One region of the Pseudacidovorax sp. DMC4 genome, then DNA from elsewhere that is predicted to be linked to it. Evidence: predicted binding sites of a transcription regulator. Region 1 holds the regulator's gene; the other holds the start of a gene.

Region 1 (4,408 bases):
GCCGCGCACCACGGGCAGTTGGCCCTGCTGCAGGCGGTCGCGGTAGTCCTCCAGCGTCTTGGCGTTCTGGCTGTAGCTGGCACCGACGCGGCCGATGGCCGAGACGCCCAGGCCGATGATGTCGCAGTCGGGCTGGGTGCTGTAGCCCTGGAAGTTGCGGTGCAGCCGGCCCTGGCGCTTGGCGATGGCCAGGGCATCCTCGGGCACCGCGAAATGGTCCATGCCGATGTAGACATAGCCCGCCTCGCCGAACACGCCGATGGCACGCGACAGCATGTCGATCTTCGTGGCAGCGTCGGGCAGCTCCTGCGACAGGATCCGCCGCTGCGGCTTGAAGCGCTCGGGCAGATGGGCGTAGGCGTACAGGGCGATGCGGTCGGGCCGCAGCTCCACCACCTGCGCCAGCGTGCGCTCGAAGGACGTGCTGTTCTGCCGCGGCAGACCGTAGATCAGGTCGGCGTTGATCGAGGTGAAACCCAGCCGTCGTGCCGCTGCCATCAGCGCGAAGACCTCGGACGCGGGCTGGATGCGGTGCACCGCCTTCTGGACCTGCGCATCGAAGTCCTGGATACCGAAGCTCAGGCGGTTGAAGCCCAGCGCCGCCAGGTGCGCAAGCCGGGCCTCATCGACCGTGCGCGGGTCGACCTCGATGGAGCATTCGGCGCCGGGCAGGAAGTCGAAGGACTCGCGCAGCGCCGTCATCAGGGTGGACAGCTCCTCGTCGCTGAAGAAGGTGGGCGTGCCACCACCCAGGTGCAGCTGGCTCACCGGCTCGCCCCGGCCGAGTTCGGCCACCTGCAGCCGCAGCTCGCACAACAGGTCCTGCAGGTATTCCGCCGCGCGCTCGTGGTGGCGCGTGATGATCTTGTTGCAGGCGCAGTAGTAGCAGAGCGACTCGCAGAACGGGATGTGCACGTACAGCGACAGCGGCAGCGCACGGGCGCCGGCCGCTTCGCGGCGCTGGACCAGGGCCTGGGCATACTCAGCGGGGCCGAAGGCCTCCACGAAGCGGTCGGCGGTCGGGTAGGAGGTGTAGCGCGGGCCCGGCACGTCGAAACGGCGCAGCAGCGACGTCGACAGCACCGCGGGCTCGGCCGCGCAGGAGGACGGGATGGGCAGGGAACTCATCGCAGCAGGAGGGCACAGCAGCGCCAGGGTTGTTGCCTCTAATGTGCGTTCGAAGCCATGATCGGCGCTTGATCCACATCAAACAGAAAGTTGATCGCTGTCGGAGAATGACTGACACGGGAGCTTTCGGACGCCACAGACCCCACGAGCGAGGCGTCGGGCCGTCCCCCACCCTACAGAGTCGGACACACCATGACCCCAGAATCCATCAAAGTCGCTTGTTCCAACTGCAACCTGCGCGAGTTGTGCATGCCCGTGGGCCTGTCGCCGGAGGAACTGCAGCGACTGGATTCGCTGGTCGCCACGCGCCGCAAGGTGCGCCGCAAGGAACTGCTGTTCCACAACGGCGAGCAGTTCGTCTCGCTCTACGCCATCCGCACCGGCGTGTTCAAGACCCGCATCACCTCGGAGGACGGCCGCGACCAGGTCACCGGTTTCCAGATGGCCGGCGAGATCATCGGCCTGGACGGCATCGTCAACGACCGCCACACCTGCGACGCCGTGGCGCTGGAGGATTCCGAGGTCTGCGTGATGCCCTTCGACCGCATCGAGGAACTGTCGCGCGAGGTGTCGGCGCTGCAGCGCCATGTGCACCAGATCATGAGCCGCGAGATCGTGCGCGAGCATGGCGTGATGCTGCTGCTGGGCAGCATGCGGGCCGAGGAGCGCCTGGCCGCCTTCCTGCTGAACCTGGTGCAGCGCCTGCATGCGCGCGGCTTCTCGGCCTCCGAGCTGGTGCTGCGCATGACCCGCGAGGAAATCGGCAGCTACCTGGGCCTCAAGCTCGAGACGGTGAGCCGCACCCTGTCCAAGTTCGTCGACGACGGCATCGTGGAGGTGAACCAGCGGCATGTGCGCATCCTCGATGCGGAGGCGCTACGGCGGATGGTGAACCCCACGGTCTGCGCCTGAGGCGCGAACGGCGGCCGGCTCGCGCAAGTCGACCGCCGCATCGGCAGACGAGAGGGACGCCACGGCGTCCCTTTTTCATTGCTGGGATCTTCAGGCCGGCCCGCCCGGCCCCGGCTGCGCATTGACCTGGGCCGGCGTGCGCATCAGCAGTGCCGTGGTCGCGCTGCACACCATGGTCACGACCCAGAAGCCGAAAAAGCCCAGCGCGTAGATGGCCTGCCGCGGCATCTCCAGCACATGGCCGAACCAGCGCAATTCCGCCGGATCGACGAAGCCGAAGACCAGGAACTCCATCAGGCAGGCGGCCAGGAAGGCCGGCCAGGCGATGGCCATCAGGCAGTGAGGCTGGCGCAGCATGCGAGGAGTCTCCGTCTTCTGGTTTGCGGGGCGCCGACGTCCCCGCGGGCGGCCGCGCAACGGGGCCTGCCTGGGCGTGGAGGGCCGTGCCGGTGAGCGACGCGCCATGTCAAGGCTGCGCGGGAGGCAGGTTCCGCGTGGGGGTCGTCACGTGGTTGCGGGCCTGCTGCGCCGGCGTCAGCGCACGCTGGGCCTCCAGGGTGCGGTTGATCTCGATGCCCCGGCGGTAGTAGTCCGCCTCGATCACCGGATCGGGGCTGTGCACCGCCAGCCACAGCGTGGCAAAGCCGGCCACCACCACCACCGCCGGACCGCCCACCACCATCCACATCAGCGGATGGCGCCACCAGGGACCGCTGGAGGGCTCGACCAGGGAGGCGGAAGCAAGCGTCGTCGGGTTCGTCATGGGGTCCTCGTCGTGATGGATGCGAAGTCGATGCGTCGGGCAGTCAGCGCGGCACCAGGAAGGCGGCCTTCTCGGCCACATGGGCGCCGCCGCCCTCCTCGCCCACCTCGATGCGCACGCTGTGCGAACCGGGGGCGGCACTGCCGTAGGGAATGCTCAGCCGCACGGCCACCCAGCGGGCCTCGGCCGGGCCGACTTCCACCGGCGTGTCGGGCGAGACGGCGATGCCATCGAGCCCCTGCGCCGCCAGGCGGTACTTCTGTGGGCGCTCGGTGGCATTCATGATCTGCAGGCGGTAGACGTTCTCCAGCCGGCCGCCTTCGGCGATGCGGGCCAGCGACGCCCGGTCGCGCACCACGTCCACCTTCAGCGGCGTGCGGGCCACCAGGCTGACGAGCATGCCCACCACCAGCAGCATCAGCACCGAGGCATAGATGAGCACGCGCGGCCGCAGCACGCGGCGCCACAGCTGCGCGCGGCTCCAGTGGCCGGCCATGCCGTTGACCGTGTCGTAGCGGATGAGGCCCTTCGGGTAGTTCATTTTCTCCATCACGGTGTTGCAGGCGTCCACGCACTGGCCGCAGCCGATGCATTCGTACTGCAGGCCCTGGCGGATGTCGATGCCCGTGGGGCAGACCTGCACGCACAGGTCGCAGTCGATGCATTCGCCCAGGCCGCGGGCCTTGTAGTCCACGCTGCGGCCCCGCGGCGCCCGCGGCTCGCCGCGGCCAGGGTCGTAGGTGACGATCAGCGTGTCGCGGTCGAACATGGCGCTCTGGAAGCGCGCATAGGGGCACATGTACTTGCACACCTGCTCGCGCATGAAGCCGGCGTTGCCGTAGGTGGCGAAGGCATAGAAGAAGACCCAGAACACCTCCCAGGAGCCCATCTGCGTCTGCAGGAAGGCCAGGCCCAGCTCACGCACCGGCGTGAAGTAGCCCACGAAGGTGAAGCCGGTCCACATGGCGATGGCGATCCACACGATGTGCTTGTAGGCCTTCTTGACCAGCTTCTCCATCGAGAGCGATTCGCCGTCCAGCCGCATGCGCGCCGTGCGGCTGCCTTCGATCTTCTGCTCCACCCACATGAAGATCTCGGAGTACACCGTCTGCGGGCAGGCATAGCCGCACCACAGCCGCCCCGCCACTGCGGTGAAAAGGAAAAGCGACAGCGCCGAGATGACCAGCAGGCCCGACAGGTAGATCAGGTCCTGCGGATACAGCACCAGCCCGAACAGGTAGAAGCGCCGCGATGCCAGGTCGAACAGCACCGCCTGCCGCTCGCCCCAACTCAGCCACGGCAGGCCGTAGAACACCAGCTGCGTGGCGAACACCATGGCCCAGCGCCAGCGCGCGAACAGGCCCTGCACCGCGCGCGGGTAGATCTTCTTGCTCGCGGCGTACAGCGACACGGCCTCCTCGGCCGGCGGCTCGGCGGCAATGGGGATGACGCGCCGAGGGTTGGGCGTGGGCGCGTTGGAGGATGCGGACATGGCGTTGGGGCGCCCGCGGGCGCCTTCGTTCGTGGGGATCAGGCTCGGAGGGTCATGAAGCCACTCAAGGCTTGGCCGACGCCGTGGTGGCGTTGTGGGACAGGCCCCAGACG
Region 2 (4,408 bases), on a different contig from region 1:
CGTAGGGCAGGCTCTTGTACAGCGCCGGTGCCACAGCGTGGGCGATGGCGGCCATCAGGAAGGTGTTGCCGTCCGGCGTGGCGCGGGCGGCGATGCCGGCGCCCAGGGTGCCGCCGGCACCGCCGCGGTTGTCCACCACCACCGGCACGCCCAGTTGCGTCGACAGTTTCTGGCCCACGATGCGTGCCAGGATGTCGTTGGTACCGCCGGCCGCGAAGGGCACGATGAGGGTGATCGGCTTGGAGGGCCAGTCGGCCGCCGCGGCAATGCCGGCAGCGCCGGTCAGGGTGGAAAAGGCCAGGGCGCTCAGCACGGCGCGGCGGGAGATCGATCGCATGGTCGGCGGGTCCGGAGAGGAGAGAGGGAGAGAGAAGGAAAGGCGCCGGCGCAGACAAGCACGGCGCGGGCCGGGCCACCGCGTGCGGCGGCCGAGCCTGGGAATGCTCAGCGCGCGCCGCCCTTGGTCATCGGCACCAGGCCGGTGGAGCGGATGACCTCGGCGTTCTCGGGCGTGGCCAGGAAGCGCAGGAAGCGCGTGGCCTCCTCGCGGCGCGGGCTGCTGGCGACGATGGCGGCGGAGAACTCGGTCACGTACTGCACGTCGGCGGGCAGGTCGCCCACGATGTCGATGCCATGCACCGGCAGCAGTTCGCTGCGCTGCTGGCAGCCGAAATCGGCCTCCTTGGACGCGATGATCTCGCCCACCGGCGTGGCGGGGATCTTGCGGCCCTTGCCGCGCATCTGCTCGGCGATGCCCAGCTTGGGCAGCATCTCGCGCTCGATGTATTCGCCGCTGGCGCTGTCGGACCAGGCCACCGAACGGGCATTCAGCAGCGTCTGGCGCAGCTTGTCGACGGTGCCGATGTCGGGGCGCGGTGCGCCCTGGGGCACGGCGCAGGCGATGGTGGAATCGGCCAGCACGACCTTGGAGCCCGGCACCAGCTGGCCGGTGGCCATCAGCTTGTCGAGCGCATCGCCGACCATGATGACGACGTCGATGGGTTCCTTGCGGTCCAGGCGCTGGGGAATGGCGTTCTTGGTGGCGCCCATCGACGGGCCCCACTGCGAGTCGACCGCGTGGTCGGGCTGCTTCTGCCACTCGGCCACCAGCTTCTTGTAGGCCGCCGCGAAGCCACCGGAGGAGACGACGGTCAGGGGTTCGGCCAGGGCCGTGCCGGTGAAGGCGAGGAAGAGGGCGGCGCAGGCGAAGCTTCGCTTCAGGCTTGTCTCGGTCATGTTCTTGGAGGATGGGTTGAAACCGGCCGGCATCGTCGGCGTCCCGCGTTGTTACGACAAGTGCAACGTTCAATACACTTGTTGCGTGCCACGCATCAATTTCGATCTCCAGCAGCTGCAGGCCTTCGTGGCGGTCGCCGACCGAAGCGGCTTTCGGGCAGCAGCAGAAGACCTTCACCTCTCGCCCGCCGCGCTCAGCCGCCGCGTGGACCGGCTTGAGCAGCTGCTCGGCGCACGTCTCTTCGAGCGCACCACGCGCGACGTGCGTTTGACTCGGGTGGGCGAATCCTTCCTGTCGCGGGCACGCCTGGTGCTTGACGACCTGGAGGCCGCGGTGCTCGGCGTGCACGAGATCGCCGCGCGCCATGCCGGCCGCCTCTCCATCGCCTGCGTGCCGACGGTGGCGACGGCGCGCATGCCGCAACTGATCGATGGCTTCAGCCGCCGGCTGCCGCAGGTACGGGTGCGGCTGATGGACGGCGGCATGGACGAAGTGGCGGCCGCCGTGCGCACCGGCGAGGCCGATTTCGGCCTGGGCTTCAGCGGCGTGACCGACCCCGCGCTGAACTTCGAGCCCCTGCTGGAAGAGCGCTACGTGCTGGCCGTGCGCCGCGACCATCCGCTCGCGCGCAAGCGCTCGCCCAACCTGGCGATGTTCTCGGGCGAGCGATGGGTGGCGGTGGCGCGCACCAGTGGCAACCGGCGCCTGCTCGATGCCGGCCTGGGTGCCGACCAGCGTCCTCCGCCGGCCTGGCTGGAAGTTGGCCATGTGAGCGCGCTGCTTGCAATGGTGGAGGCCGGCCTTGGCGTCGGCCTGGTGCCCGAGCTGGCCCTGCCCGTGCGCGATCCCAGGCTCAAGGGACTGCACCTGGCGGACGTGCCCTTGACCCGGCGCATGGGGGTGCTGACGCTGGCGGGTGCCACGCCGTCGCCGCTGGCGCAGCGCTTCCTGTCGCACCTGCGTACGGCTTGGTGCGAAGCGCCGGCGCGCGCCGCGAAGGCTGGCGACTCGGCCTCCGGTTGATCCAACTCAAACAGGCGGCGAAAGCAGCGGGCGCCGCATCGACATGCGGTGGACTCAGGTCAAGAATCCTCCGTTCCTCGTCTTCCGCGCCCCGGCGCCGGCCCCGTGCCCATCGAGCTCTACCGCGACGCGCAGCATGCCTGCCTGATGTTCACCGACCTGGTCCGCGACGGCGGCGAGGCGGTGCAGTGCAACCAGTTCCTGCTGATCGACCAGGGCGTGGGCGCGATCATCGACCCGGGCGGCAACATCGCCTTCAATGAGCTCTTCCTGGGCATGACGCGGCACTTCCAGCCGAGCCGACTGAGCTACCTGATCGCCTCGCATGCCGATCCCGACATCATTGCCTCGCTCGACCGCTGGCTGACGACCACCTCGGCGCAGTTGGTCATCTCGCGAATCTGGGCACGCTTCGCGCCGCATTTCGCCAAGAGTGGGAAGACGGCGGACAGGGTCCTGCCCGTGCCCGACGAGGGCGGCCGGCTGAAGCTTGGCGGCAGCGAACTGTGGCTGCTGCCCGCGCACTTTCTCCATTCCGAGGGCAACTTCCAGTTCTACGACCCGGTCAGCCGCATCCTGTTCTCCGGTGATCTGGGCGCCTCGATGGTGGGCGGTGCCGAAGCGCAGGCGCCGGTCACCGACTTTGCCCGTATCCGCCCGCACATGGAGGCCTTCCACCGCCGCTACATGGTGTCCAACAAGGTGATGCGGCTGTGGGTGCGCATGGCGCGCCAACTGGACATCGCGCTGCTGGTGCCGCAGCACGGGGCGCCGCTTGCCGGGCCGGCCATTGGCGCCTTCCTGGACTGGGCCGAATCCCTGCAGTGTGGGATCGACCTGCTGGGGCAGGACGCCTACCTCATGCCGGTGGGCGTGCTGGGGTAGGCGTCCTGCATCGCGTCAGGCGGCGGCCTGATCGCCTGCCTCGGGGCGGATCTTTCCGGCCTCCACGTACTGGTCGTACTGCAGGCGCGGCATGGCGGTGGTGCCGACGGTGCCGGGCTCGGCTTCCCACGACAGGGTGACGCTGTCGTCGGCTTCCAGGATCTCGACCCGGCCTTCCGGGATCTCGATGGGCGCGCCGTCGCCGGGCGTGAAGGTGACATGGCCATGGATGGTGGCAAATTGGGGCATTCGTTTCTCCTCGGACGATGGTTCGGGCGGGCCTTCCACTGCGACCCGCCTCACTGCGGATTGCATCAGGGCCGGGGCGGGCGGCCGTGTCGGACGGCGGCGCATGCTGCGGCGCGGCAGGGGCGAATTCGCGCGCTGGCGGCCTGCCGCCGATGGGTCTGCCGACGCGGATCAGGCCTCGATGAACAGCGCCGGATCGACCATCGTCCGGTTGAGCATCACGCCCCAGTGCAGGTGCGGCCCCGTCACGCGGCCGGTGGCGCCGACGGCGCAGAAGGCGTCGCCCGTGGCCAGGCGGTCGCCCACCTTGGCGTCGATGCGGCTGAGGTGGCAGTACATGCTCAGCAGACCGCCACCATGGTCCAGCCATACCGTGCCGCCGTTGAAGAAGTAGTCGCCCGTGTCGATCACCCGGCCGGGCAGCGGTGCGCGCACGGGCGTGCCGGTGCCGGCGGCGATGTCCATGCCGCTGTGCGGATTGCGGGCCTGGCCGTTGAAGACGCGGCGCAGGCCGAAGGAGCTGGAACGGCGGCCGGGCACCGGCACCGCCATGGCCAGCTCGGCGGGCAGCGGGTCGCTGAAGGTGGCCATGACGCCGGCCTGGTGGTCGCGCTCGCGTTCGTAGCGGGCCTGGTCCGCGGCGGAGAGGTCGACGGTCTTCGGCGCCACGGTGAGGCGCTGCTCGGCATAGCGCTTGGGCGCGATGGCATAGGGGATGCGGCGGCTGCCGCCCGCCTCGCCGACCCGCACATGGGCCTCGCCGGGCTGCGCGGCCAGCGGAATGCCGACGATGGCCGTCCAGGCGATGGCGTCGCCCACCACCAGCACGGGCAGGCCGGCTTCCGTCGTGACGCGCGGACGCTGATTGGCAGGGCCCAGCGGCAGGCGCGCCACGCCGCCCGGCACCTGCGATGCATGCGGCCACACTCCCGGCTCGGGCCCGGCCGATACAGGCCGCGCGGCGTGCGTCGCAAAGGGAGTGAACAGAGGCAGGGCACACAGGCCCAGCAGCGT

What was found. The regulator FNR, encoded in region 1, switches genes on or off when oxygen is low (the NO sensors DNR and NnrR bind a similar motif). The targets are predictions, from matches to a motif close to TTGATNNNNATCAA.
Region 2: the regulator FNR is predicted to act here: its motif matches at 2,310-2,323, upstream of ACT54X_RS10035 (oxygen-binding di-iron domain-containing protein).

The regions. Positions count from the first base shown of each region.
Region 1 is NZ_JBQUYR010000002.1:236,673-241,080, reverse strand. Features, by position in the region: gene hemN (oxygen-independent coproporphyrinogen III oxidase) at 1-1,128, opposite strand, end outside; gene fnr (fumarate/nitrate reduction transcriptional regulator Fnr) at 1,321-2,040, shown strand; gene ACT54X_RS04730 (hypothetical protein) at 2,131-2,397, opposite strand; gene ACT54X_RS04725 (FixH family protein) at 2,507-2,803, opposite strand; gene ccoG (cytochrome c oxidase accessory protein CcoG) at 2,847-4,295, opposite strand; gene ccoP (cytochrome-c oxidase, cbb3-type subunit III) at 4,360-4,408, opposite strand, start outside.
Region 2 is NZ_JBQUYR010000004.1:278,436-282,843, forward strand. Features, by position in the region: gene ACT54X_RS10020 (Bug family tripartite tricarboxylate transporter substrate binding protein) at 1-337, opposite strand, end outside; gene ACT54X_RS10025 (substrate-binding domain-containing protein) at 445-1,236, opposite strand; gene ACT54X_RS10030 (LysR family transcriptional regulator) at 1,322-2,260, shown strand; gene ACT54X_RS10035 (oxygen-binding di-iron domain-containing protein) at 2,366-3,145, shown strand; gene ACT54X_RS10040 (hypothetical protein) at 3,161-3,394, opposite strand; gene ACT54X_RS10045 (peptidoglycan DD-metalloendopeptidase family protein) at 3,566-4,408, opposite strand, start outside.